Candidatus Ruthia magnifica str. Cm (Calyptogena magnifica): one gene and its partner. Each later gene encodes a partner of the first gene's protein in a complex. Links are inferred from orthologs where the notes say so. Each region holds a gene or a part of one and is shown on either strand. Other genes may lie near its edges.

Region 1 (15,773 bases):
TCTAATACGTTTATTTTTACTGACAGATAATAAATGGTACACCACAACAAAACGCTGTTCATGTCTGTCTTTTGAACCTTGATGATTACGCCCTCTAGAAAAACCAGAAGCACTCGCATTACCATTCCAGTCTGATTGTCCATAAGTTAAATAATCAACACCACATAAATCTATTAATGTGTCAAAATAGAAAAAATCTCTTAATTTCAAACAGGTTTTAATAATATCTTGAGAATCAACTATTAAAGTCAACTCTCCAAAAGCTTCAACCAAATGACGTTCACCGAAAACCTTAATTAATGATGCTTTTAAATCTTGCATTAAGTTCTTGCAATGGTGTTAGTACTGCGGATTTTATCTTGCAATTGTATGATACCGTATAGTAACGCTTCTGCCGTTGGCGGGCAGCCTGGAACATAAATATCAACGGGAACAATACGATCACAACCTCTAACAACTGCATAAGAGTAATGATAATAACCACCACCATTCGCACACGAGCCCATAGAAATTACCCATCTTGGCTCAGGCATTTGGTCATAAACTTTGCGTAAAGCCGGTGCCATTTTATTGGTGAGTGTGCCCGCTACAATCATTAAATCTGATTGACGTGGTGTGGGTCTAAAAACAATACCAAAACGGTCTAAATCATAGCGAGAAGAACCCGCTTCCATCATCTCTACTGCACAACACGCCAAGCCAAAAGTCATAGGCCAAAGCGAGCCTGTTCTTGCCCAGTTAATAACATTGTTAAGTGATGTGGTTACAAAACCTTGTTTCATTAAACCTTCAATTGCCATTAGCTATTCCCATTCAAGTGCGCCGTTTTTCCACTCAAAAATAAAACCCACCGCCAGTAAAAATAAGAAAATACTAATCGCGATAAAGCCAAACCAGCCCAATTGAGACTGAACCACTGCCCATGGAAAAACAAAGGCAACTTCTAAGTCAAACAAAATAAATAAAATAGCCACTAGATAATAACGTACATTGAAATACATACGCGAATCATCAAAGGCAGGAAAACCGCACTCAAATTGAGTATTTTTTTCTTCATATGGTTTACTTGGCCCTAATAAATAACCAATTAACATTGGTCCAACACCAAAAGCAAGCCCTAGAAAAATAAAAACAATGACAGGTATATAACTCTCTAACACCTAGTTTCTCCTAACTCCAAAACATAGATTTCTAGACATTATATCTAATTTAATCAATCAATTCACCTATAACCAACAAATACATCTCTAGATGGCTAAATTATGCATTAACCTCAGTACCACCTACGGTTAGTTGATCTATTTTTAAACTAGGTTGACCAACACCTACAGGCACATTTTGACCATCTTTACCGCACACACCAACGCCATTATCAAGTTTTAAATCATTTGCTACCATAGATATTTTCTTTAATACCTCAGCACCAGAACCTACTAGTGTCACACCTTTAATAGGATGCATAATTTTTCCATTCTTAATAAGATAAGCCTCGTTAGCACTAAAAACAAATTTTCCTGAAGTAATGTTAACTTGACCACCATCAAAATTAACCGCATAAATACCATTATCAACAGAAGTAATCATATTCTTTAAAGAATCCTGTCCGTTTAGCATGTAAGTATTGGTCATTCTTGGTATGGGAATATGGGCATAAGACTCACGCCTACCATTGCCTGTTGACACTGTATTCATTAGTTTAGCGTTCATTTTATCAAATAAATAACCTTTTAAGATGCCATTTTCAATCAACAAAGTATTTTGTGTTGGAATGCCTTCATCATCAATTGTTAAACTGCCACGCCTATTTTCCAAAGTGCCGTTATCAACAATAGTACATTTATCACTGGCCACCTGCTCACCAATTCTGTTAGTGAATATGGATGATTTTTTACGATTAAAATCACCTTCCAAGCCATGGCCAATAGCCTCATGTAATAATACTCCTGGCCAGCCAGGACCCAGTATAACTGGCATATTTCCAGCAGGTGCTTTTTTTGACTCCAGTGCTACTAACGCCTGTCTAATAGCTTCATTAACATAAATTTCATCCAAGGCATGGTCAATAAAATATCGATAATTATATCGACCACCACCACCACTTGAGGCTGATTCAGTTCTACCATTGTGCTCAACAATAATACTCACACTAACACGCACCATTGGACGATAATCTTTTGCAAATACACCATCAGTTGAAGCAATTAATACCTCGCTAAATCCACCAGAAATCAAGGCACTAACTTGCTTAACCTTAGGCTCCTTTCTGCCCAATATATCAATTCTTTTTAAAAAATTAACTTTTTCTTGCGAGCTGAAACTACTGAGCGGATTCGAGCCATTATATCTAGCAACTTGTGGAATAGACTGAAAAGCTTGAATTCTTCTCGTGCCAGTTTGAGTCGATATTCCTTTAGCAAAACTAATGGCTTTTTCAATCGCTTTGATATTTAAATCATCTGAATAAGCAAAACCAGTTTGGTCAGAACTGACAGCTCTAGCACCCACACCATGACTAATGTGGTAAGTGCCAGATTTAACAATACTTTCTTCTAAAAACCAAGATTCAACCGCTGAATGTTGAAAATATAAATCTGCATAATCAGTACCCTTAGCTGCCAAAGAAGACAATAAAATAGTTATTTTTTCTTGATTTAGACGATGATCATCCAATAGTTGTTCAATCATAATACGGTTGATATATTTTCAATAATAGGCTTATTCCACGGACCTGTTATTTTATATTTAAATTCAACAACTTTATCAACAATATTATTAATCAATTTACCTTTAAATAGAATTTTATCCACAAGCCAAACCACCATACCTGACAAACCACCACCAGCCAAATAAGTAGTAATCGGCACGGCATCACTAATGGCAGGTAATACTTTTGCTTCTAAATGATAAGTTTGTTTAACAATATTACTTGAGCCTGTTAGGTTAATCGTGCTTGAACTTGAGTCAAGTTTAAAATGGCTAATAGTCGCCATAGAATTATTAATAGAAACTTGTGCATCAATAGTATCATAAACAAACCCTTCACTAACCAAATCAGTGATATCTAATTCTAAACGCTTAGCAATGGATTTAATATTAAGCAATGATAAAACCCGGCTAATATTAGGGTCTTTATTGGTAAACACACCTTCTTTAACTTTCATTTTAATCAAACCACTGGCGCCTTTAAAACTCATATTCCACGGAGCACAATTACAAAATAAGCGTATATCAAATTCAAATTGACCCCCACGAACTTTTTCTTTAATGTTTAATTTATCAAGAAATTTACTCAACTTACTACCTTTTGCTTTAGCAGTGAGTATAGTTCTACCATCAACCCAAGCACCGTCAAAACTAAGGTTTTGACTATTCACACCTATGCCTAAAAATTCTAAATTAATGATTTTAAGCACCTTGTCCTGAGATCCAAGTGTGGCCTCAAAATCAGGCCACTTACTTTCACCAACTTGTATGTTTTGTACACTTAAATGCATACTGGGAAAATCTTTTGCCTGAATATCCCAATTGCCTTTTATTTTGTCTAACGCCTCTACTTGAAGGTTTATCAATTTTACCTCAGGCAAAGCGTTCTCATTTAGTATAATTTTTACATCAGTTTTTAACGTATCGGACTTGACATTTGCTTGCCATGTTTGATCCAAATATTTAGTCAAGTAAAACTCAAAATTATTACCGTTAGTAAGCCCTACTTTAAATAATGCATCTAAACCACTATCTTGATTATTAGAATTGATGCGAATATTAAATGACTCACCCCGAATATTGCCCACACCCTTTGAAGTAATTTTGTTATTATGCAATGTCAATTGTGCATCATAGTTCTTAACCACAATTGCGCCACCCAATGTTGTCATACGGTTATCTTGAATGCTCAAATTAATATCCAATATCGGCTCTGTTTCATCCAGTGATATGATTAAATCTACATTACCTACCACCTTTCCAGATAGACTAAATTTCCCAAGCACATCATTTACATTATCATTCAGTGGTGCATCTTTTAAAAATTGGGTTAATATTTCACTTTGAGTATTAATTTTACCAACGACGCTAATCTCTAATTTATCTTTGCTCATGTCCAATATTTGAACTTTCATACCTTGCAAAAACATGTCGTTTAACATAGTATGATTGACCATAACTGTGATTTTTCTACCATCAATGGCAATATTTGCATCTAATTGCTTAAGACTTTGCCAATCAGTATTGAATAATAATTCAGTATTGCTTAAGTGCGCATCAAATTTTATCTTTGCTGGTAATTGCGTTGAAAGATTTTTCTTAATGCTGATATTAATATTATCCAATTCACCTGATTGAAATGCATGCTTAATCCATTGATGATTTATATCACCTATCAATACCATAGGTAAATAATCACTAATATTAATCACATTCATACGCTGAATAAGGCCACTAAATTGGATAAAATCATAACCTTGATAGCTATATATTTTAAGACTTGACAACAACTCAAAATCATCACCACTCAAAGTAATTGGTAACGTTAAAAAGCCATTTTGATTAATCTTGGCACTAGATAAGATAATCGTAATGTCAAGGTGTTTAGTGCCAATACTCTGATTAGGTATTGTTAACAACAATTGCATCCCATCTCTTTTAAGCGTCAATGATGCAATTTCAACTGTATCTTTAATAATTGTTTTATTAATATGCAGAGATTCAAAAAAATATAGTTCTTTTAGCATACCAAGTGAGGCTATATTTCTAATGTCGTCTATACTGAAATCATCAAGATTAGAATAAAGCACTAGAGTATCAATAAAAATTTGACTAGAATGATAAATATCATCAAACAAACTTAGCAGATTAATATGCCAAGATAAATTTTTAATCATGGCCATTTGCTGAGCTTCACCAGATGCGATGGAAATATCATGCACTTTTAAAGTAATACCTTTCTTTTCAAAATCAAATGTAATTTTAGACAACTGAACATCAAGCCCAGTTAAACTTGATAATTGAGTCTCAATCGGTACTTTTAGTAACATTGGAAAGATGACAAAAAATAACACTACTAATACAAAAATGAACGTAAAAATAACACTAACCCAAGTGCTTATTTTTAATACTTTAATACCACTTAAGCGTTTTTTTTTAATCATTTTTGATACTTATTATTGACTTGTTAGTGTAATACTTCCCTTCTCTAGAATTATAACTTATTTTTATGAACGGGTTATCTATCGATATTGGCACAAGGCTATGTTAAAAAACAAGAAAAAATACTATGTACTTGAAAAATTCACTGGCGGCTATTATTACTATTTTTATTATTATTTGGCGTTGATACATTTTTTAGCAACTTAATGACGTTAACATCAACCACCTTTCAAATATACTTGATCTAGTGGTCTAATTCTATCCTCAAGTATTGAAATATCAACAGAGTTAACGTCATTAAGTTGCTAAAAAATCTCGCAATGGCGAAGGGAGTTTATATTTCTGTATACGCTAATTGGCATAGTATTGGCGTTACTAACGCGCCTAAGTTTAATGGATTAAACGCGGCATTATATATCTACTAGTCAAAGTGACAGCGTAAATGTCACCGAAAGGTATCTATATGATTTGTTCAGATGATCAACTAAAAGAAGCTATTGAACATATGACAAAATAAAATCTACTAAACCCACTCAAAGAACTATAAGGATATAAAAATATCCAGTTCTTTATTTTTCTCTACCCTATCAAAACTAAACACTTACCCATTCATGACAATATAAATATCGCACTTAAAAGTCACACCTAAATTAAACAATGCTCTTATTGTTAACTTCTTTGCTCAATAGTTTTGCAGTTTTAATCATGGTGTCAGTTATAAGCAATTAAAATACCGGTTTATCTTACTTGGCTGGAACTTTCACAAAATCAATATTCAATCAGCATCACTCATATCCAAACTATCTTTTAAAAAACATTTCAAATAAAGTATCAACCATTGACCTAGACTGATTAAGTGTAGCAACAAGATGGGTTTACTTAACTAACTGACCAATCAGCTCGTTATAAATTTTATCAATTATGCCATTAGTGATTAGTGGTTTAATATTCATACCATGTTTAAATGGATAGTTATATATTGTGTGGTAACTTATTACAATTCTAATAAAATAAATTTATATTATTAACCAAGCGACAAGTAATATAAACCAGAATCAATAAAAATTTATACAATCGAGCCAAAATTCAGACCAAAAAAGAATTAAGAATAGTGTCCAATCAAATTAAATATTGGGTAAAAATTAGGCATACTACAATGATCAATCCTGATCTACCAATTGACATGGTTGAAAAATTACTAATCACAAAACGTGAAACCAAACCAACCTTTTGAATTTATTGGCTGATGAATATTGAACAAAAATTATCGTTTATTCTTACTTATTTGGGATACACAAAAATTTTTATAAAAACTAAAGCATAAAATTTTTGATTCTGATTTTTTTGAAAATCAGTCACAAAACATTACTTTAAAAAGAAAATGATTATATTTAAGCTCTCTTGCCAAAAATATCTGTACCAATACGTAAAAAAGTAGCACCATTAGTAATGGCTGATTCTAAATCACGACTCATGCCCATTGATAAAGCATCTAAGTTTGGGTATTGCTTAATAATACTTGTCATTCTTGTAAAATTTTGCGCTGAATTAGAAGGATTTGGTATGCACATAAAGCCTCTTAAAGTGAGATTTTTTAGACTTTCAAAATGAGTAACTAGTTCATCAATTTGTTCAATCGATGCACCTGATTTGATAGGCTCGTTATCAATATTAATCTGCAAAAGCACTTTTAAATTTGGTAAGTTTTTTGGACGTTGCTCATTGAGCCTTTTAGCAATTTTTAATCGGTCTACACTATGTACCCAATCGAAATTTTTGGCAATTTTTAAAGTTTTATTTGACTGAATAGGGCCAATAAAATGCCAAATTAGGTTTTGGCCTTTTAAGTGATTAATTTTGATGAGTGCTTCTTGCAGATAATTTTCAGCAAAATGTTTCTGACCCGTATTAATGGCCTGCTGCAATTCATCTACCGATCTGGTTTTGCTCACTGCAATTAAAGTAACAAACTGAGTGTGATTAACTTGGTTAATTCTTTCTTGAATTTTTTCTAAGTTATCCTTAATCAAAATATTTGGTAGGCATCAAAAACTGGGCCATCAACACAAACGCGCTTCATGGAAATGCCTTGGTTAGTTTGTATTTCAACCACACATCCTGCACAACCACCCACAGCACAAGCCATATTTTCTTCTAATGAAATTTGACAAGGTAAGTTATATTCTTTAGCCAAATTGGCTACTGCTACTAACATTAGACGTGGACCACAAGCATATATTTCAACTTGCATTCTTTCATCAGTTTTTAAATTATCTAAATATATTTTAGCTAAATCAGTTACAAAGCCCTTGAATGTACCATCAAAACCTTGCAGGCTGGTTAAGCGACATTCAATACCCCAATCTTCTAACTCAGGCATGGTGTATGTTGCGCCTTGATAATCTTTGTTATTATCGGCCAACTTGTCAACAAATGGAAATGGCACTTCAGAACCCAGGATTGCAAAAGATTCATAGCCAAGATCTTTTATTTGTTGTGCAATAGCAATCATCGGTGGCATACCCGCACCACCGCCAATCAATAGTGGTCGTTTTTTATCAGTGAGTTTAAAGCCATTACCGATAGGGCCAATAATTGACAATATATCGCCTACTTTACGCTGCGATAGTTGACGAGTGCCTTCACCCACCACCTTATAAAGTAAATCAAAGGTACCATTTTCAATATCAACTGACATAATTGAAATAGGTCGCCTCATGGCTAAAGCACTAGAGACAGTAAGGTGTACAAACTGTCCTGGCTTAGTTTGTTTAGCAATAATGTTCGATGCCAAAGTTAAAATATATTGCTTGCCTTCAAACTGATAATGTGCCAAAATTTGACAATCATGTATCTTAATACTAGCTTTATTCATTACAAGTAATTAGTGTACCTACACCACTATTCGTAAAGACTTCTAACAATACCGCATGTGCAACCCGTCCATCGATAATATGCGTAGATTTAACACCATTTTTAACGGCTGACAAAGCACAATTAATTTTTGGCAACATGCCACTATGAATCGTACCATCCTTAATCAATCCATCAATGATATTGTCATCAAGCCTAGTTAATAATTCACCATTGGCATCTAATAAACCAGACGCATTAGTTAATAATATTAACTTTTCAGCATTCAACGCTTGTGCAATCGCACTTGCAACCAAATCTGCATTTATATTATAAGAAAAACCATCCTTACCCACCCCAATAGGCGCGATGACTGGAATAAAATCCCCTTTTAATAATAAATTAATTACTGAGATGTCAATTTTATCCACTTCACCCACATGACCAAGATCAATAATTTCAGATGTTGGTTCAATATCATGCTTTAATTTTTTAGCAGAAATTAAACTACCATCTTTACCAGTCAACCCAATTGAATGACCACCATGTTGGTGGATTAGATTTACAATTTCTTTATTAACCAGACCACCTAGTACCATTTCAACCACGTCCATAGTTTCTGAATCGGTAACACGCATACCATCAATGAATTGACTTTGTTTACCAATTTTCTTTAGTGTCTTGCCAATTTGTGGACCGCCACCATGCACCACAATTGGATTCATACCAACTAATTTCATCAACACAATATCACGTGCAAAACTGGATTTTAAGGCCTCATCAACCATGGCATTACCACCATATTTAATAACGATAGTTTTACCTTGGAATTTTTTAATATAAGGTAAGCTTTCTGTTAAAACGCTCGTAATATTGTTTGTGTTATTAGACATGTTGTTTAACATAAAAATTTATTAAAGCACTATTTTACTTAATGCTCATACAATCAATTTGATTATTTATTTGACAATCAAAATCACTAAATAATGCCAAAAATTAATACCAATTCTATTATATTTGCAAATATTATCATAAATCGGCACTAATTTTGATGCACCTTAATCGATTGAGATTACTAACCACAGTGAGTGATAACATTACCATTGTCGCACCTGCAATCATTGAATTAAATAATATATGAAACAGCGAATACAAAATATTGTCGGTCACTGAAATGCAAAGTATTTTAAATAAAAGCTCCAAATAAATTCTGATTAATATTCTTGTGGTCATTTTAAAAATATAAATTGTATCTACAACGACAGACAAAGATCCGCACATTAAGATTACATCAGTATTTTGAATATTCAACAATATCCTGTATCAATAGATGCTACAATGATCAAATGCGCTTGATCAAAAATATGCATTTATGTCATAATATCTGTAACACTTTGTTTGGTCTTAAAACGATAAATAAAAATCTCACATGACTTAATACCATAGAAATCATTACTAATATCAGGAGCGCTATCCATTTCTGATGACAAAATCAAGCCATGTCAATAAAAATAGACGTTCTCTTAAAGGTTATTTTTAACATACAAAATAATCATATCATTTTCGTTAAATTTTAATAACGACATAAGTGAAGTATTATTAGCTGTAGTAACCGCTCTCATGACACCAGTAAAGTTTACACTTTACTCTGAAATATTTAGATGAAGATATCACCTGTTAAGATTGTTACACATGCCAGTAAATAAAATACTTGGACTAATTGCTAAAACAGTTGCACCTTATAGTAACACCCTTAACAAATTGTCTACGTAATAGTCTTTTATTGTTCATTTTCTTTATTTTATTCCATTAGTATTTATCTTTGATTTGCATACCCGTATGATTCATGCCTTGCATATTAGAGTGTTCTCTATTTAACATATCAGCATTTAAAAATTGAATATAATTCACAAGATATCATATATTCACCTCTTTAAGAATGCCTTTCCAAACCGAAATAGTGTTATACATTAGTTATTTTTCAAGTAACACCCCCAATTTAAATGCATACAAGACATAGCTCTTAAATCACTAGGTTTTGAGTTAAATATTTTAACCAACAAGTTATTACCATGACAACTTAAACAGTTTTTGATAAATAGTATCTCACCTTTATCCATTAAACCGTCTATCTGATATCATTAAATTCTGCATTTGTTGTGCAAAATCTGGCTATACCTAATGCTGATTTTTGCCATGCCCATCATAAATATTACTGGTAAAAGACAATTGAATTAAAGTTAGAATTACTAAAGTAGTTGTAGTTGTATATTCTTATTTATTTTCTTAAATATTACTAAAAACTTAGATTAATTTGCAATTGATGATGAAAAGAATTGTTTTATAAAAACAACTTCAAAACATTAATATGCTAGAAAATTTAAACAATTGGAGATGGGGTTATTTATCTTTGAGGTAAAAGATTCATAGCAAATATCAAAAATAGAAACTGTTAAAAGCAACTGAGCAATATAACGCTTAAGTAAACACAACTTTTTATCAATGGTCAAACATAGAGTAATGTTCAATATCACTAGCACTGGCCAATGACACAAATACGAGCAAAATTAATGACAACAAAACTTTCATAATTTAGTTGTATCAAAAAAAATAGCTTGCAAATTATTCAAAAGATCAAAACCTTTTTCACTAGGTAGAATACGTTTATCATTTAACTCAAGTAGACCTAATACTTGAACCTGATTTAATTGGTATTCAATTGCTCGTATTGATTGTTCTATTCTTAATGTAAAAAAAGCTAAATCAAATCCATGCATTAGCTTAAATCCATTGAACATAAAATCAAAGCTTAAATTTTCAATGGATTTAACTTACTTTTGCCTATTTTTTAGATAATCTTTTGGCGAGTACGCCTTTGTCGTTATAAATAAATAATGCTCGTTTAAGCAGGTAATTTTTCCATGAGCGCCAGCACCTATAGCAATATAATCACCAAATTGCCAATAATTTAGATTGTGTTTTAACGGCGTCTTTCCAAAAGCAAACACTTCCGTAGCCTACATAACCATTTTTTTATAATAAATTTAGAACCTTACTACCCATCTGCCAAATATCATCATCATTTGGTAAAATCGGTGTAAATTTAGCAAAATAAGTGTTGGCTCAATGATTAATTGATAAAAAGAAATATGATCAAGATTTAAATTCATAGCTTGATTGATATCAGACAGACAATCGTCTTATGTTTGGTTTTCCAATCCATACATAATATCAATATTAAAACGTTTAAACCCTATTTACTTAGCTTGTTCACAAGCATAAATTGATTTATTAGCATTATGAATACGACTCAATGATTTGAGATGTTGATTATCAAAAGACTACACACCAATTGAGAGTCGATTAACACCAATACGTTTAAATGCTTTGAACTTTTCAATCTAAAAAGTATCCGGATTAGTTTTTAAAGTAATTTCAATATAATTTACAAATTTAAGTCTCATCTTTAAATCAGAAAACAACTTAGAAAGCGCTTTTTCACTTATTAAACTGGGCATGCCACCACCTAAAGAAAATAGATTGAACGGAGCGACTTTGAACATAATCCCCATCAAAGTCTTTTAACAACGCAGTAATATTGTCAACTTTGTTGACTACCCTCATGCAAATTAAAATCACAATAGAGACATTTTTTAATACACCGTATAATTAATATACAACACCAATGGTGGTAATTCTAGCGCATAGTCCACTGATTTGTTTTGAGTATTTTAAGTAGTGCTGATAAAGCTCTACTTCGGTGAGAAATTTTGTTTTTTTCTATGGATGAAAGCTCAGCAGAAGTACAGTTATGGGTCGGAAGATAAAAAATTGGATCATAACCAAACCCATTATCACCCATTTTTTCACGCAGTATTTCACCTTCCCAGCCACGTTGAATGATAATAGGTGTTGGGTCATTTTCATGCCCAACAAAAACAACTGCACACCAAAAACGAGCACTACGCGCACCTTCAGGCACTGTCGCCATTTCATTCAGCAGTTTTTGTGTATTTGCCTTATCATCACCATGGTGATTCGCATAACGAGCAGAATAAATACCAGGCCTGCCACCTAACGCATCAACCACAATACCTGAATCGTCTGCTAAAGCTGGTAAGCCTGATATCATAGATGCGTTTCTGGCTTTAATCAGTGCATTTTCAACAAAGGTTAATCCTATTTCTGGCACTTCTTCAACTTGCATATCTTGCATAGATACAACTTCATAAATACCGCTTAACATAATATTAAACTCTTTAATTTTGCCTTGATTATTGCTAGCAAGAATGATTTTTTGCATCGTGTATAATTTAACTTAATATTTAGACTATGGGGCTCATTATGACTCAAGACGAGATGAAATTCGCTGTTGCGCAAGCCGCACTTAAGCACGTAGTAAAAGATACTATTATAGGCGTGGGTACTGGCTCTACTACTAATTTTTTTATTGATGCATTGGCAAAAATAAAAAACGAAATAAAGGGGGCTATCGCAAGCTCTAAAGCAACTAGACAACGATTAGAGAGTTATGATATAAAAGTATTTGACCTTAATGAGGTAGAAACTATTTCAGTTTATATTGATGGTGCAGATGAATCAGATGATGGCCTAAATCTTATAAAAGGTGGAGGTGGTGCACTCATGCGCGAAAAAATTGTGGCAGCGGTGGCTAATCAATTTATTTGTATTGCTGATGAATCAAAGTTAGTGACAATAATGGGTGACTTTCCACTACCTGTTGAAGTTATTCCAATGGCATCTAATTATGTCAAATATCAAATCAGCCAAAGAATTGGTGGAACGCCTACAGTTAGAGAAAATTTTATCACTGATAATGGTAACTTAATCCTTGATATTAAAGATTTAAAAATCACCAACCCCAAAGTAATGGAGACAAAACTAAATAGCATTACTGGAGTTGTGGCTAATGGGCTTTTTGCTAATCGTGGCGCAGATATTTTATTATTAGGCACATCTAATGGCGTGAAAATCGTAACACGTCTAATTGGGTAAATTTTGATACAAATATATCGACTGCTTTAAGCGCTTAATTCTGACTGTTAAGACACCAAACAAATCTCGCGACTGGATGACAGATTTTGCTCGCTGATAACGAATACTTCATTTAACTTGCCTTACAATACCAATGCCTTAGCGTTGTGAATATGCGCGCGACCTAACTTTACAGTACTTACATATGAGAATGATAAGTGCCCACATTAAGTTTTAAGTAACGTCTTAATGTAGTAATACCCTTGGTAATTTTATTATTATCTGCATAAGATTTAGCTACATAATACACGCTAGTTTCACTGTAACTCACTTTGGAAAAATATGTTTATGCCTTATCTACCTGTGTCAGTTTTGAATAAATTCTACCCGCAAGAATATAAGTTGGATTATCATGATTTAGTTTCAAAAGTTGATTAATATGATTTTTAGCTTGTCGATACTTTTGTTTCTTTTAAGCATCGTAAGCGTACATATACAAGTTGAGCGCTTTGTTTGTTTCCAATTTAATACGCTTTTGTTGATGGTAATACCTTAGCTTTAATGCTTAAAAATACTCGAATGAATCAGCTCAATAGTCACTACGTTCTCTAACAAAACGTTGTATAGAATCAGAAATTCTATTAATACTGAGTAGATGGATACATAAAAATTCATTTGCACCTGGATTGTCTTTAATTTTTAAAAAAAATTGTGCCATGCCTTTAGGGTCAAAGCCATATTTTAATAGTATTTTAGTGCCCATTCGATCCGCCTCCCACTCATATGCACTAATAAAATTAATGCCTTGTTGTGCAGTTTCTGAAACACCAGAAACTGCAATAGTGGAATTATTCAATATTGTAACTAACATATTTTCCAGCATTATATAAGTTTGTTTGTCTTCTCACTAAAACGAGTCAAATGATTTTGAATAACATGTGATATTTCATGAGAAAGAATACCGCAAGCTCAGATTCAGAACTAAGCAACTGCCAGTATACATACCAATATAACCATATTGGACCTACACTATCATCATTCAGCATAAAAAAATTAAGGTTCTTAAATGGATTTTTACTATAAACAGACAGTTCTTGACCTAATTTTTTTAAATAAACTTGAGTTTTAATATCCGCCACCACAGAACTATAGTGTCTCAAATAATTTAAAAATTCATTGCCTTGTTTTTGCTCCTATAACGACTTGGATAAGGCCAGCTCAAGCACCTCTAATGCAAACGCAAATAAAACTATTAATATCCACATTACTAAAAGTTTAATCATACGATTATTATATTTGACTCTTTACCGATGGACGACTAAAATAGTCGAACTTATTAGTTGTTTCTAATATGTTTATTATTTAAACTTTATAAAATATATAAGGAGTCCACAAATGGCTGACGAAACTTTAGACGCATCAGGCTTAAACTGCCCATTGCCAATTTTAAAAACTAAAAAAGCATTATCAAAAATGGATGCTGGTAAAATTTTAAATGTAATTTCAACTGATGTTGGTTCAGTAAAAGACATTGAAGCTTTTTGTAATCAAACGGGTAACAAGCTTATATCCACTATTGAAGAAAGTGGTAAATATATTTTCAACATTGAAAAGGCTTAAGTACTAATTATTTCATAGGAGAATCATTATGTCAGATAATAAAAAAATGACCATTATTGCCACCAAAGGAACTTTTGATTGGGCTTTTCCGCCTTTCATTATTGCCTCTACCGGTGTTGCGATGGATAAAGAAGTTACCATATTTTTTACCTTTTACGGGCTTAATCTTTTATTAAAAGACACCTCTAAATTGCGTGTTTCTCCTCTTGGAAATCCTGGCATGCCAATGAAACTACCTTTTGGCCCTGAATGGCTACAAAAAATTAATTTTGGTCCAAAAATTCCAAATATCTTTTGGTCTTTACCATTCACAGAATACTTGGCTACTTTTTTAATGAAAAAAACCATGAAGAAAAATGGCGTTGCCACGCTTGATGAGTTGCGTTCTATGTGTCAAGAATTTGATGTTAAATTTATCGCTTGTGAAATGACAGTTGGTTTATTTGGCTATAGTAAAGACGACTTCATTGATGGTATTGAATTTGCAGGTGCGGCAACTTATTTTAATGAATGTGATGGCTCAAACCATAACCTTTATATGTAACAAAGCTGCCTAAAAAAAATAAACAGCATTACATCCAGTCTAGACACTGCCAGTCTCGCTCAATTGCAAAGGTATTTAGTTTATCATCACCATGGACAACAATCGGATAATCTACCAATTCCAACATGGGTAAATCATTATGCGAATCTGAATAAAAACTTGCACCTTTGATGTTTTCTCCAGTCTCTTTCAGCCACTTATTAAGATGATTAATTTTACCGGACTGAAAGCACGGCTCACCCTCAATCTTACCCGTATATTGACCTTCTTTAATTTCAGGATTAGTGGCTAATAAATGCTCAATCCCATATCTAGCCACAATTGGCTCAGCAACAAAGCGATTGGTGGCAGTAATCACTATTACAATATCACCTTTTGTTTTATGCGCATCAACCACTACTTGAGCTTTAGGCAATAAAATTTGTTCAATTTTCTGGCTCATAAACTGCTGATGCCATTGATTTAATATCTGTATAGAATGTTGAGACAAGGGCATTAAGCAAAATTCTAAATACTCATTAATGTCTAATTTTCCAAGTACGTATTGGTCAATAAAATACTGATTTTTACTTTGATAAGTGCCCGCATCAACAGCACCAATTTCACTTAAAAATTC
Region 2 (14,802 bases), 240 kb from region 1 along the record:
CCGCCTAGCTTTTCTAAACTCATTACAACAAGCCTCAATTTTTGTTGAAGAACGAACTAAAGGAGTTAAATTAGTATTTAAAAACTCTAAATTACATATTTTTTCACATTCTGAAAGAGGACAAGCAAAAACGCAAATTAATATTAAAAATTTTGATAAAGAAATTGAAATTGCATTTAATATTAATTACTTAATTTCAATTTTAGAAAAATTACACACCAATGAAATTAATATGATAGTTCCGGATGGAAAAAGCCAATCCTGCTTATTAAGTAGTATGAATGATGATATTTACCAATATGTTGTCATGCCTATGCGTATTTAATATTTGAATTATGATTGAAAAAACTAATGAATTAGTACACGAAAAACAAAATACCATATCTTTTTATATAAATTATTTTATTTAATTAAAATCAGATTAAACCAAAAAGTTTATACATTATATTATCCAAATTTTTAAATTAAAGCCATCATAAAAACAGTTTTAAATTTTTATTTAATTTAAAAGAAATATTTTGATAATATACTACTTTGTCCATGTTAAACATAACAGTATAAACCATAAGCAAACAGGATCTATCTGTTTGCATGGTATAATTATTTTATTTATTTACAGCGCTTATGTCGGAAAAACAATCACAAGAATATCAAGCTTCTAGTATTAAAATTTTAAAAGGATTGGATGCAGTTCGAAAACGTCCTGGCATGTACATTGGTGATACAGATGATGGTACTGGATTGCATCACATGATATTTGAAGTTGTTGATAATGCTATTGATGAAGCTTTAGCTGGATTTTGTTCAAAAATTAATATTACTCTTCACGAAGATCTATCAATTTCTGTTAACGATAATGGTCGTGGTATTCCTGTTGATATTCATCCTAAAGAGGGAATATCTGCAGCAGAAGTAATTATGACTATGCTCCATGCAGGAGGTAAATTTGATGACAACTCTTATAAAATATCAGGTGGATTACATGGCGTGGGTATATCTGTTGTTAATGCACTGAGTGAATGGGTTGAATTAACTGTGTACCGTAATGGTAAAATTTATTTTCAACATTATAATATTGGTGTACCTAATGAACCTATAAAAGTAATTGGAAAATCAGACAAAACAGGTACAACCATTCACTTTAAACCCAATGTTGATATTTTTTCAATTACTGAATTTAAATATGATATTTTAGTAAATCGTATTCGTGAATTATCTTTCTTAAACTTAGGTGTTCATATTCAAGTTAAAGAATTATCAACAGGAAAGAAAGATTTTTTTAAATATAAAGGTGGTATTAAAGAATTTGTAAGATATCTTAACAAAGCAAAAAATCCAATTTTTAATAATATTATTACAATCAATGCACAACGTGATGATATTGAAATTAATGTAGCATTACAATGGTCTGATTCTTATCAAGAAAATATTTATTGTTTTACAAACAACATTCCACAAAAATATGGGGGTGGTCACTTGGCTGGTTTTAGAGGTGCATTAACCAGAACATTTAATAATTATATTAATAATTCCAGCATTGCTAAAAAAGAAAAAATTTCAATTACAGGTGAAGATACTCGTGAAGGCTTAACAGCGATTATTAGTATTAAAATACCTAATCCAAAATTTTCATCACAAACCAAAGATAAATTAGTATCAAGTGAAGTTAGAGCACCTGTTGAATCAGCACTGAATGAAAAATTAAGTGACTATTTATTAGAAAATCCAATAGAAGCAAAAATTATTATTAGAAAAATTTTAGACGCTTCACATGCGCGTAATGCAGCTCGAAAAGCAAGAGAAATAATCCGTCGTAAAGGTATGCTCAATATCGCTGATTTACCTGGAAAATTAAGCGATTGCCAAACAAAAGATCCTACTAAAAGTGAAATTTTTTTAGTTGAGGGTGATTCTGCAGGTGGCTCTGCTAAACAAGGCCGTGATCGGCATACACAAGCTATTTTACCTTTAAAGGGAAAAATATTAAATGTTGAGAAAGTTCGCTTTGAAAAAATATTATCTTCAATAGAAGTGGGCACTTTAATTACTGCACTAGGTTGTGGTATCGGAAAAGAAGAGTACGATATTACTAAGTTGCGTTATCATAAAATTGTAATTATGACAGATGCGGATGTAGATGGTGCACATATTCGCACTCTATTATTAACCTTTTTCTATCGTTATTTACCAGAATTAATTGAAAATGGATATTTGTATATTGCACAACCACCTTTATACAAAATCAAAAAAGGTAAGCAAGAATGCTATTTAAAGGATAATCAAGAATTAAATGATTATTTATTACAAGAAGCAATTAATGATGCATATTTCTTTTTATCAAAAGAAACGCCTGCTATTTCAGGCATGGCATTAGAATCTTTAGTAAAAGAATATTACAAAATAAATACCATTATTGATAAATTGTATAAACGTTATAATTTAGCTCTACTCAAAGTAATTGCAAGTTCAACACCTATTGATGATTTAACCAATCAAAAAAATATGAACACTTGGTGTGCAAATTTAACTGAAAAATTAAACAAAGATATAACGCCAGCACAAAAACATATAGTTACTTTTAATGCTATTTCTAATGAAGTTGAGCATACATTATGCGTGTATGGAGTTAATACTGAACATAAAACACTAAATGCAGCATTCTTCAGTTCTCTTGATTATCAGGCCATTAAAGATTTTTCTAAAAAAATTGAAAGTATGATTACTCAAGAATCTTATATTGAAAAGAAAAATAAACAAGTCAAAGTTGATCGTTTTAGTCATGTAGTTGATTTTTTGATTAAAGATGCTAAAAAAGGTCAAAGTTTCCAAAGATACAAAGGTTTAGGTGAAATGAATCCTGAACAACTTTGGGAAACTACCATGGATCCTGAACAAAGAACCCTACTTAAAGTTAAAATTGAAGATTCTATTGTTGCTAATGAAGTTTTCTCAACCCTAATGGGTGATAAAGTCGAACCTAGAAGAAACTTTATTGAGAACAATGCCTTGTTAGTTGATAACTTATATTTTTAAAAAAAATAAAATACAAATAAGGAGACAAATATGTCAAAAAAACACCCAGTTATTGTAGTAATAGGCTCATCAGGTGCTGGAACAACCTTTATTAAACGTGCCTTTGAGCATATTTTTAGAAAAGAAAGTATCAATCCTTTGATTCTAGAGGGGGATAGTTTTCACAAATATGATCGAACCTCAATGAAGGAAAATGTTAAAAAACAAGAAGATTTAGGTAATAATTTCTTTTCTCATTTTGGTCCAGATGCTAATTTATTTGAAAAAATAGAACAAACTTTCAAAGATTATGGAAAAACAGGTAAATGTGACCGTCGTTATTATTTACACTCTGAAGAAGAAGCTGTCGAATACAACCAACGTTTAAGTACCTATTTAAGCCCTGGAGAGTTTACCCCCTGGAAAAAAGTAGATGATACTACGGATTTATTATTTTATGAAGGTTTACATGGTGCAGTAGTTACAGATGATATAGATATGGCACAACATGGTGACTTAAAAATTGGCGTTGTTCCCAGTGTGAATCTTGAATGGATTCAGAAAATTCATCGTGATAATGCAGAAAGGGGCTATTCAGAAGAAGAAATAGTTGATACCATTTTACGTAGAATGCCAGACTATATTAACTATATAACACCACAATTCTCTCAGACAGATATTAATTTTCAACGTGTTGCAACGGTAGATACGTCCAATCCTTTTATTGCTAGAGACATTCCAACACCAGATGAAAGTTTTGTGGTGATTCGCTTTAATGATTTAAACAAAACACCAGTTGATTTTGTATACTTATGTAGTATGATTAACAACTCATTTATGTCCAGACGCAATACTATCGTTGTTCCAGGTGGAAAAATGAGCATAGCAATGGAAATTATTCTTTATCCGATTATCAAAAAAATGATTAAAAATAAGTAAATTTTTCTTTTAAGCAGATACAAACAACATGAATCCATTTGAAACTAAATTTTAGTGATACTTTTAGAAAAATATCTTACTGTTAATATTTATTTCAAACTTCATTATAAATTAATTTTTCCTTATATTTTTTAGATCTGCTTAGACACACAATACTTTAAAAAAGTTCTATATAATATAGCTAGGTTTTTATAAAAGAGACACTCAGTGCTTATTATCCATAACTATCTATATTTATCAAGGTGCAACAATTAAGTAAATTTTGAGTGCGCAGATTCAAGTTTTTCTGGAACTTTAGTGATAATTTTTTCACATTTTTAACGCCATTTATGATTATAAATTTAGCTTTGTTCTTGCTAATATTATGTCAGATTGAATTTTTCTTTCTATTACTACACTATTTCTCTTAAAAGCAGAATTATAAGCGTTATAACAGTCAATATAAGTGAATAAATATTCAATGATGTTTATAGTTGTGGATAAAAAGAACTTGTTCAATATTACAATTTTCTACAGAAAGAAAAACCATATTAAAACCTTAGTCACGAACTTTCTTACAACTGAGAATTTAAACATAAAACACTTCTACTTTTTAAAGTAAGTCCTTGTTTTATATGTATTCAATAAAGACTTATTTAACAACAATATTAACTAATTTATTAGGCACGATAATCACTTTAACGATAATTTTACCTTTAGTAAATTTGGTAATATTCTCATTTGCCAATGTTTGTGCTTCAATTTGTGCATTATCTACATCAGTACTGAACATTAATTTAGTACGTAATTTTCCATTGACTTGAACAATGATTTGCATTTTATCTTGAACTAGTGCTGATTTATCAACATTTGGCCATGGTTCATTGATAATTGCTTTTATATTGCCTAATTTTTTCCATAAATAATGGCAAAGATGAGGTGCAATTGGACTTAAAGTTTTAAGTAGAATGTGGATAGATTCTTGACGGATCGCCATAGAAGTTTTGCTGGTATCATTAAATTTTGATAAGGTGTTACACAGTTTCATGAGTGCGGCAATAACGGTATTAAATAAATATCTACGGCTCATATTATCGGTAATTTTACTAAGTGTTTGATGGGTTTTTAGGCGTATGTCCTTTTGAGCTTTGTCAAAATTATTCAAAGTACCAATAGCATGACTTTTATGATCTTGGATAAAATCCATAATCAAGCGGTAAACCTTATTAATAAATCGATGTACACCTTCTAAGCCTGAATCACTCCATTCTAGGTTTTGGGTTGGTGGTGCGGCAAATAAGATGAATAAGCGCACTGTATCAGCACCATATTTTTCAATCATTTGTGCAGGATCAACAGTATTACCCTTGGATTTACTCATTTTAGCACCATCTTTGAGCACCATCCCCTGGGTGAGTAAATTTTTAAAAGGTTCGTCATTTTTAATAAAACCTTCATCACGCAATAATTTATTAAAAAATCGAGCATATAGTAAGTGTAAAATAGCGTGCTCAATGCCACCAATATACTGATCTACACCACCATTTGCTAGCCAATAATTAGCACGCTTATCTAACATTTTATCGTTATTATCTTTGCAAGTGTAGCGGGCAAAATACCAAGATGATTCAAAGAAAGTATCTAAAGTATCAGTTTCTTGTTGTGCCATCTTGCCACATTTTGGGCAAGTAGTTTGATAAAATTCTGGCATTTTTTTGATGAGCGAGCCAACACTATCAAAACTCATTACCTCAGGTAAGACAACTGGTAAGTCAGCTTCAGGCACTACCACTATTCCACAATTTTGGCAGTTAATAATGGGGATTGGACAGCCCCAATAACGTTGACGTGATATACCCCAGTCCTGTAGGCGGTAGTTTGTTTTTTTCCTACCTAAATTTTTATCTGTTAAGGTCTTAGCAATTTCGTTAAAGGCTTGGTCAAAATTCAAGCCGTTAAATTCACCTGAATTAAACAATACACCTTTATCTGTCATAGCATTTTTATCAATACTTATATTTTCATTAATAACTTTTTTTATGGCAATACCATATTTTTTTGCAAATTCATAATCCCTTTTATCGTGTGCAGGAACACTCATAACTGCACCCGTACCGTAGCCAATTAAAACAAAATTAGCAATCCAAATAGGCACATCATCGCTTGTAATTGGATGTATACATTTTACTCCTAAGTCAATACCTTTTTTATCTATGGTTTTCATTGTTTCTTTGGTGATTTGTATGGTTTTGCATTCGTCAATAAAAGCTTGAACTTGTGGATTATTTTTGCCAGCCTCAAGCGCAATAGGATGTTCACTAGAGATAACTAGGTAGGTAACACCCATGAGTGTGTCTGGACGAGTGGTGTAAACTTTAATCGAATCGGCATTATGTCTAGGAAAGTCAACCTCTAGGCCAACAGATTTACCAATCCAATTTTTTTGCATAGTTTTAACCGCATCTGGCCAACCATCGAGTTTATCTAAACCATAAATTAATTCATCGGCATAATTTGTGATACGCATAAACCATTGTGAGATTTTTTTTTTCTCAATCAGTGCATTAGAACGCCATCCACGCCCATCAATCACTTGTTCATTTGCTAATACGGTTTGATCAACAGGGTCCCAATTAACAATAGCATTTTTCTTATACACCAAGTCTTTTTCAAATAATTTAATGAATAACCATTGTTCCCAGCGATAATATTTTTGGTGACAAGTAGCAATTTCTCGTGACCAATCATAGCCAAAACCTAGTTTACTTAACTGATCTCTCATATAATCTATATTTTCATAAGTCCATTTGGCTGGAGAAACTTTATTCTCTAATGCAGCATTTTCAGCCGGTAGACCAAACCCATCCCAGCCAATCGGTTGCATGACATTTTTGCCTTGCATTTTTTGATAGCGAGAAATAACATCGCCAATACTATAATTACGCACATGACCCATGTGCAAGCTCCCAGATGGGTATGGAAACATACTCAAGCAGTAATATTTTTCCTTTGAAGTGTCTTCACTAACTTCAAAAGATTTATTTTCTTGCCAATATTTTTGCGCTTGCGCCTCAATTTTTTGAGCGTTATATTCTGAGTTCATAAGGTATTTTTGTTCATATTAGGATCACAGACTTATATGGATGAATTGAGCTCTAATATACCAACTAAATCACCAATATTGTTTAAGTTATTTTCGTTTAAATATTCACTAATACCATCATTGATTTTATGACACACTAATGGATCATAAAACAGTGCTGTACCTATGCCAATAGTTGCTGCACCTGCGATGATAAATTCTATTGCATCGTTAGCAGTGGTAATGCCACCTTGACCAATTATGGGCACATTGTAATGTTTACTAACTTGATAAACTTGATGTACTTTTAACAGAGCGATTGGTTTAATAGCAGGGCCAGATAAACCACCTTGATTATTACCAATGATTGGTTTTTTGGTTTTAGTATCAATACTCATACCCATAAGTGTGTTAATCACTGCTAAAGCATCAGTACCTGCATCAATACAACGTTGAGCGTTTAAAGCAATATCAGTTTGGTTGGGTGATAATTTAGTGATAATTGGCTTTGAGGTATTTTTCCGACAAATATCAACAACTCGATAAGAGATATCTGGGTCATTACCAAATGTTACGCCGCCTTCTCTAACATTTGGACAAGAGATGTTAATTTCAATTGCGTCAATATTTGTGTTATCAAAGCGTTTAGTAATTTCGCCATATTCCTCAATGGATGAACCAGAAATATTAATAATAAAATGTGTTTCAGTTTTATCTAAATTCGGTATAATATCGTTAATCACCACATCCGTACCTGGATTTTGCAAACCAATAGCGTTTATCATACCACTAGGCGTTTCACATACTCTATGAGGGATATTGCCAAGTCTTGGCTCTAGAGTTGTACTTTTAAGACATATAGCACCTACATCGGTATTAGAAAATCCATCAATTCGTGTATACTCTTCACCAAAGCCAACACAGCCTGATAAAAGGACAATGGGTGAGTTTAATGAAAGTCCGCAGAACAGGGTTTTTAAGTTATTTAGCATGGGTGGTATTATACATTTTTGCTGTTAAAATTATTATTCATGAAAGGATTATTCATTAGTGGTAGTGGTACCAATGTTGGTAAAACATTTGTTGCCCAATATTTAATTAGATTATTGTCAAACACTCTTAAGGTTAGTGCTAGAAAGCCAGTTGAAAGTGATTGTGAAAATAAGAATGGGCGGCTAATTCCAAAGGATGCCTTGTTATTATCCAAGGCTTGTAATATTAATGAGCCAATTGACAAGGTGTGCCGATATAAGTTAGAATCGTGTAGTAGTGCGCAAATGGCAAGCCAAGACTCGGGATTAAAACTTACTTTAGATGATTTAGTTGATGCTTGTATGTCAGATGAATTTGTTATTGTTGAAGGGACGGGTGGATTACTTTCTCCAATAGCGAGACAAGCATTAAACAGTGATTTAATTCAAGCACTTGATATGCCAGTAGTGCTAGTGATTAAAGATGAGTTAGGTGCAGTTAATCAAGCGTTACTTAGCATTAACTCTGCGCAGAGTTGCGGGCTTAGTATAAGCATGTTGGTGTTGAATCAGATTCAACCTAATTTTTTGAAAAATGCACAAGCAATCAAGCAACATACGGATATTGATATCAATGTGTTTAATCAAAATCATTTAGCGTCATTTGAAAGAAAAGTTAAAAAAATCCTATTAGTGATTTAATCAAACAGTTTTAAGTTTGGTTTCAATTTAAAAAAATATACCTTCGTCATTTTTTACCTGTATAAATGATAGCAATCGCATTGATAGGCATAAAGTGTTAACTTATTTTTTAGAAAATATTACTTTAAAGCTAAGATTATAATTATTATAGGTTATAGATTGTGTTTCTAGTAATATTTAGAATAATCTGGTTGTGTTAAAATTTCTTTAACACAACCAGTAAAAAATAGGTGATGGAGTTGCGTGATAAGCTTTAAGTAGAACACAATACAGACATGTTTTTTAGTTGTATTCTCTTTCACAATCGGTTAGACTTATTTTGAAGCTTTCTCTAGAAAAAAGTCTATTTGCATAATTTGTAACGGCTTTTCCTGGTGTGCCTAGCACAATATCAAGTTTTTTTAAACGCCATAATAAAGCGCCTAGACAAGCATCAACAATAGTCATATTGTCACTCTTAAAGAAGGCTTTATAAGCAAATAAAGGCACCAATTCAATTAGATTATTTTTTAGAATTTTACGTGCTTTGTTGGCGTCTTTTTTGATGCCTAATTCAATGTTGTTTACCAATTCAAACAAACAACCAGGTGCTCTGGTAAATCTAAAGATAAGCAATCTTTTCTCTGATTTTTCAATAGGGTCCACAGGTAGTAATGGTGGGAACGGAAAACGTTCATCAAGATATTCCATCACCACTGAAAGGTCGTATAAAACAATACCTCTATCAAACAAAGTAGGCAATGATTGATATGGATTAAGCTCTAGAATTTCTTCAGGAATTTCTTCAAGCTTTAAATTTAATACCCCTCTTTCAATATTTTTTTCAGCCATGATGAAGCGTACTGCATGAGACTGTATATCTTGTGGTGAAGAATAAAGCGTTGTTGAAGATGGATTAGGTTTTGTTAACATAATAATTATTATTAAAAAATAATAATAACAGTGTTTTTTAAGACGCTGTTATAGAGTGAACTTTACTTGTATTAGAAATTAATTTTTAGTACGCCATTTGCCGTACTTAATATCTTTCCAATATTCTTTTTTCATTAAATAGGAGAAAATGAACAAGATAAACAAAAAGCCCAATACTTTAATACCAAGGTCAAATCGTACTAGTTTAGCTGGCTCACCAACATAGTCTAGAAAATTGCTAATATCTCTGATATCTTGTTCAAATTCTTTGCTAGATTTGTTTTGTTTCAATTGCCATAGAACATCTGGCATGGAGGCGTTTTCTAGTATATGGTTGTTTACACCAAACACACGTGAATCGTCTTTATAAAATCCACGTAAATAGGAATATATCCAATCTACGTCTTTTGAACGTGACACTAAAGACAAGTCTGGATTACTGCCAAACCATTGTTTTGCATTAGAAATAGACATGGCTGAAGTAATTAGTGAACCCACTTTTTCGTTGGTAAATATTAGATTTTTTTCAACCTCTTTATCAGTGGCTTTCATTAAGTTTTCTTCAATTTCTTCTTTAGAAATTTTTTTTAAAAAACTTTTAGCTTGGTCGGGGCTAGTAATTTCACTATCAAGTGCTCTTGAAAGAGCCACAAAATCATCATGTTTTAGTGATTGATTATTTAACACAGCTATTTTTGCTTTCTCATAAGCAGCAATGACATCATCTAAGAATAAGTCCTTTCCAATACGATTGTAGCGCATAAATTGGATTGAATGACAACCAGAGCAGTAATTCATAAATAACTTTACACCTCTTTGTAACGATTTTTTATCATTTATGTCAGTATTAGCATGATCTAAATGAACTTCAGTTGATGCTAAGACATTAAAATAGAAGGTTATAATCGATATTATAAGTATTACATGTAATTGTTTTTTCATCATTTACTCCGTTACTCTTGTTGGCACTATTTTTGTTTTTCCAATGGAGGTAAACCAAGGCATTAAGATAAAGAATCCAAAATAAGTGACTGTAAATATTCTTGCTAATAGTGCATTAATTGGTGTTACTGGCTGCATGCCTAAGTAACCAAGTATGACAAAACTGATAACAAAAATTCCTAGAGCGACTTTATAAGGCCATGAGCGATAACGGATTGATTTCACGCTAGATTTATCCAACCACGGAAGTGCAATTAAAATTAATAATGCTGAAAACATGCCAACAACACCTGGGAATTGTGAACTAAACATAGGCGGAATGGCTCTTAATACTGAGTAAAAAGGTGTCAAGTACCAAAGTGGTGCAATATGACTAGGTGTTTTAAGTGGGTTTGCTTCAACAAAATTAGCATTTTCTAAAAAATAGCCATTCATTGCTGGGGCGAAAAATACAACAGCTGAGAAAATCATTAAAAATACTATCACGCCAACAATATCTTTAACACTGTAATATGGATGAAATGGAATGCCATCTTTAGGAATGCCATCTTTGTTTTTATTTTTCTTGATTTCTATCCCGTCTGGATTATTTGAGCCCACTGTGTGTAATGCCACAATGTGCAAAAACACCAAAATAACTAAAATTAACGGTAAAGTAATCACGTGTAATGAAAAGAATCGATTTAAAACAGGGTCGCCAACTGCATAGTCACCTAAGATAAAGGTTAGAATGTCTGGGCCAAATACGGGCACAGAGCCAAATAGTGAGATAATCACTTGTGCGCCCCAATATGACATTTGTCCCCATGGTAATACGTAGCCCATAAAGGCTTCTGCCATTAATGCAATATATAGTACCATACCTAAAATCCAAATCAATTCACGCGGGGCTTTGTATGAGCCATAAAGTAAACCACGATACATGTGCAAATAAATAACAATAAAAAAAGCAGAGGCGCCTGTTGAGTGTAGATAGCGAATGAGCCAACCCCAGTTAACATCACGCATAATGTATTCAACTGAAGCAAAGGCATGTATTGCATCAGGTTTAAAGTGCATAGTTAAAAAAATGCCTGTTACAATCTGCATGACCAATACTAACATAGCCAATGAACCAAAAAAATACCAAAAATTAAAATTTCTAGGAGTGTAATATTCTGCTAAATGCTCGTTCCAAACTTTGGTTAGTGGGAATCTTTGATTAATCCAGTTTTTATTGTTATTCATCCTATTCTCCTGATTATGCTTTTGGGTTAATGCCAATTCTAATGAGAGAATCTGCGACAAAATAATAAGGTGGAATAACCAAATTTGTTGGTGCTGGAACGCCAGCATAAACTCTACCTGCTAAGTCAAACTTAGAGCCATGGCAGGGACAGTAAAAACCACCTTTCCATGTATCTCCACCAAGATCGGCAGAGCCTAGTTTAGGTCGATAGGTTGGCGAACAGCCTAAATGGGTACAAACACCAACAATAACGGCAATATTAGGATTAATTGAGCGATAAATATTTTTAGCGTATTCTGGTTGTTGAGAGAGTTTATTACTGTCAGGGTCGGTTAAGATACTATTCAACGTACTTAAATTTTCAATGGTTGTTTTATCACGTTTAAAAATCCAAACGGGCTTTTTTCGCCATAGAACCCTAACTAATTGTCCATTATCCAACTTACTAATATCAACATCAACTGGTGCGCCAGCAGCTTTTTCTCTTGCTGAAGGCATCCATGATGATAAAAATGGCACCAACACAAAACCAACACCTACTGCACCAATTACGCTTGTAGCGCCCGTTAAAAAACGTCTTTTTTTTAAGTCTATCTCTTGTTTTGACATAGGGTTACAATCCTTTATTTTGAAAAATCGAAATAAAATCTAATTTTAGACCCAAATCATTATAATGTATATCAGCTTTATATAATAGATAATTGTTATGAGAGCTATTTGTTGATATTAATTTTGATTTCTACGTGTGTTATAGACACAAGCGCTGGTATTTGTATCAAAAGTTCTAGCAATGTCACTAATTGCTTTTGAGCTCTAAAGGCAATGGCTTGGTTATGAGTTATTAATGTTGCTGTGTTATCCCTAATTAAACATAATTCAAGTGGTTTTAATGTATCTTGTAAAAGCTTAGCCAACTCAATGTTGATTTGATTATAGGTCTTTGCTTGGGCAAATAGTTGCCCAAGTTGGCCACTAGGCATAAAACTTGCAAGATTTGTTAGGGCTTTATACTGACACATTTGTATATCTATGAGAAAATGGGTTATTTAAATTAATTTAAACATATCCTATATGAGTATTTTAAATAAAGTTTTATCAAAAATTATTGGTTCTAGAAACGATCGATTCATTAAGGTATTGTACAAAACTGTTGATAAAATTACTGAATTGGAGTCAAAAATGCAAGCACTTAGTGACGAACAACTCAAATCTAAAACCCAAGAATTTAAAGATAGAATTAACAATAAAGAGACCCTAGATTCAATTCTTGTTGAGGCGTTTGCCGTGATTCGTGAGACATCAACACGAGTATTAGATCTTAGACACCATGATGTGCAACTCATTGGTGGCATGGTACTTAATGATGGTAATATCGCAGAGATGGGCACAGGCGAAGGTAAAACTTTAGTGGCAACTCTACCTGCCTATCTTAATGCGCTTAGCGGTAAAGGCGTACACATAGTCACTGTGAATGACTACTTAGCAACTCGTGATGCACAATGGATGGGCAAAGTATTTGATTTTTTAGGCATGAGTGTGGGTGTTATTGTCTCAAATATGGCACATGAAGACAAGCAATCAGCCTATCTGTGTGACATTGCTTATGCAACTAATAATGAGTTGGGTTTTGATTATCTTCGTGACAATATGGCATTTACTTCTGAGCAAAAAGTGCAACGTATACTTAATTTTGCCATTGTGGATGAGGTGGATTCTATTTTAATTGATGAGGCTAGAACGCCTTTGATTATTTCTGGTCCAGTGGATGATTATGCACAAATTTATCAGACTATTAACCATATGATTCCTAATTTTACAAAGCAAATAGAAAATGGAGAAGGCAAAGAAATAGTCATTGAAGTGGCGGGTGATTATACCGTTGATGAAAAGCACAAGCAAGTGTTTTTGACTGATGATGGTCATGGTAAAGCTGAGCACTTATTAATTGATGCTGAAGCCTTACCAGAGGGTGTTAGTCTTTATGATGCGAGCAATATTTTACTAATGCAACATATTAATTCAGCATTACGTGCGCATATTTTATTCCAAAAAGATGTGGACTATATTGTGCAAGATGACGAGGTTGTGATTGTTGACGAATTTACTGGCAGGACTATGCCAGGTCGTCGTTGGTCAGAAGGGCTACATCAGGCTATTGAAGCTAAAGAAGGAGTGAGCATTAAAAAGGAAAACCAGACGCTTGCCTCAATTACTTTTCAAAACTATTTTAGACTTTACACAACACTTTCAGGTATGACAGGTACTGCCGATACTGAAGCTGTGGAATTTCAAGATATTTATGGTCTGGAAACCTTAGTTGTTCCACCTAATAAACCGTCAGCACGTGCAGATAAATCAGACAAAATTTATTTAACAACACAAGAAAAATTTGAAGCTATTGCATTTGATGTTGCCAATTGCCAGCAAATTGGACAGCCAGTTTTGGTAGGTACTAGCAGTATTGAAAATTCAGAATTAATTTCAACCCTATTAGAAAAAAACAATATCAAACACGAAGTTTTAAATGCTAAACAGCATGAGAGAGAGGCAATTATTATTGCTAATGCCGGTAGTATCGGTGCAGTGACCATTGCGACTAATATGGCAGGTCGAGGTACGGATATTGTACTTGGTGGTAAATTGTCTGAAGAGGCAACTGATAAGCAAAAAGTTGATTGGAAAATTCAGCATGACGACGTTATTAAAGCAGGTGGCTTACATATTGTGGGCACAGAACGTAATGAGTCACGTCGAGTGGATAATCAATTACGTGGTCGTGCTGCCCGTCAGGGAGATGTTGGTTCAACGCGTTTTTATTTGTCATTAGAAGATAATTTAATGCGCATTTTTGCCAGCAAAAAAATGGCATCTATGATGCAAAAATTGGGCATGGAAAAAGGCGAGGCGATTGAGCATAAAATGGTCAATCGAGCTATTGAAAACGCCCAAAGAAAGGTAGAAGGTATGAACTACGATGCACGTAAACACCTTTTAGAATATGATGATGTTGCCAGTGATCAAAGAAAAGTTATCTA

The links.
Region 2: the proteins of RMAG_RS01195 (region 1) and RMAG_RS00040 are in contact, whole or in part, in a crystal structure (PDB 5UE9), measured with the Lactococcus lactis proteins. The link is inferred for Candidatus Ruthia magnifica str. Cm (Calyptogena magnifica) from one-to-one orthologs. Residues at the interface, in WP_023189152.1 of Lactococcus lactis: Leu4, Gln5, Ala47, Ser48, Met49, Leu50, Leu51, Arg52, Arg53, Met95, Leu98, Arg223, Met224, Ala225, Cys226, Ile228, Gly229, Ala230, Cys231, Tyr232, Ala233, Val235, Glu236, His237, Asn243, His244, Ala245, Lys247, Glu250; in WP_025017116.1 of Lactococcus lactis: Gly25, Phe27, Phe29, Glu32, Tyr33, Lys35, Tyr36, Lys48, Phe56, Thr60, Pro61, Arg62, Val63, Ala64, Glu65, Thr66, Ala67, Ser68, Gly69, Met70, Ile74, Gln77, Pro223, Glu251, Phe274, Ala275, Pro277, Phe278.

Annotation. Positions count from the first base shown.
Region 1 is NC_008610.1:237,415-253,187, reverse strand. Bases 6,097-9,061 are described here. They hold RMAG_RS01195 (dihydroorotate dehydrogenase electron transfer subunit), read right to left. Parts: upstream 8,021-9,061; coding sequence 7,172-8,020; downstream 6,097-7,171. Other genes in these bases: argB (acetylglutamate kinase), read right to left, coding at 8,013-8,903; RMAG_RS01200 (YggS family pyridoxal phosphate-dependent enzyme), read right to left, coding at 6,537-7,175; RMAG_RS06225 (TA system antitoxin ParD family protein), read left to right, coding at 6,200-6,379. Outside these bases: RMAG_RS01230 (NADH-quinone oxidoreductase subunit C), read right to left, coding at 1-321; RMAG_RS01225 (NuoB/complex I 20 kDa subunit family protein), read right to left, coding at 321-800; RMAG_RS01220 (NADH-quinone oxidoreductase subunit A), read right to left, coding at 804-1,160; metalloprotease TldD, read right to left, coding at 1,261-2,685; RMAG_RS01210 (YhdP family protein), read right to left, coding at 2,682-5,147; RMAG_RS05990 (hypothetical protein), read right to left, coding at 10,584-10,775; RMAG_RS05985 (hypothetical protein), read right to left, coding at 10,830-11,006; RMAG_RS05980 (hypothetical protein), read right to left, coding at 11,400-11,570; rdgB (RdgB/HAM1 family non-canonical purine NTP pyrophosphatase), read right to left, coding at 11,696-12,301; ribose-5-phosphate isomerase RpiA, read left to right, coding at 12,343-13,014; RMAG_RS06110 (hypothetical protein), read right to left, coding at 13,193-13,324; RMAG_RS01170 (M48 family metalloprotease), read right to left, coding at 13,583-13,849; RMAG_RS01160 (sulfurtransferase TusA family protein), read left to right, coding at 14,389-14,613; RMAG_RS01155 (DsrE/DsrF/DrsH-like family protein), read left to right, coding at 14,642-15,157; RMAG_RS01150 (histidinol-phosphatase), read right to left, coding at 15,186-15,773.
Region 2 is NC_008610.1:2,322-17,123, forward strand. The notes cover bases 6,036-8,926. They hold RMAG_RS00040 (dihydroorotate dehydrogenase), read right to left. Parts: upstream 8,005-8,926; coding sequence 7,066-8,004; downstream 6,036-7,065. Other genes in these bases: leuS (leucine--tRNA ligase), read right to left, coding at 6,036-7,033; bioD (dethiobiotin synthase), read left to right, coding at 8,044-8,685. Also shown: dnaN (DNA polymerase III subunit beta), read left to right, coding at 1-325; gyrB (DNA topoisomerase (ATP-hydrolyzing) subunit B), read left to right, coding at 625-3,033; RMAG_RS00030 (phosphoribulokinase), read left to right, coding at 3,064-3,951; more of leuS, read right to left, coding at 4,583-6,035; RMAG_RS00050 (glutathione S-transferase N-terminal domain-containing protein), read right to left, coding at 8,968-9,597; RMAG_RS00055 (cytochrome c1), read right to left, coding at 9,676-10,539; RMAG_RS00060 (cytochrome b), read right to left, coding at 10,543-11,766; petA (ubiquinol-cytochrome c reductase iron-sulfur subunit), read right to left, coding at 11,780-12,376; RMAG_RS00070 (hypothetical protein), read right to left, coding at 12,481-12,786; preprotein translocase subunit SecA, read left to right, coding at 12,839-14,802.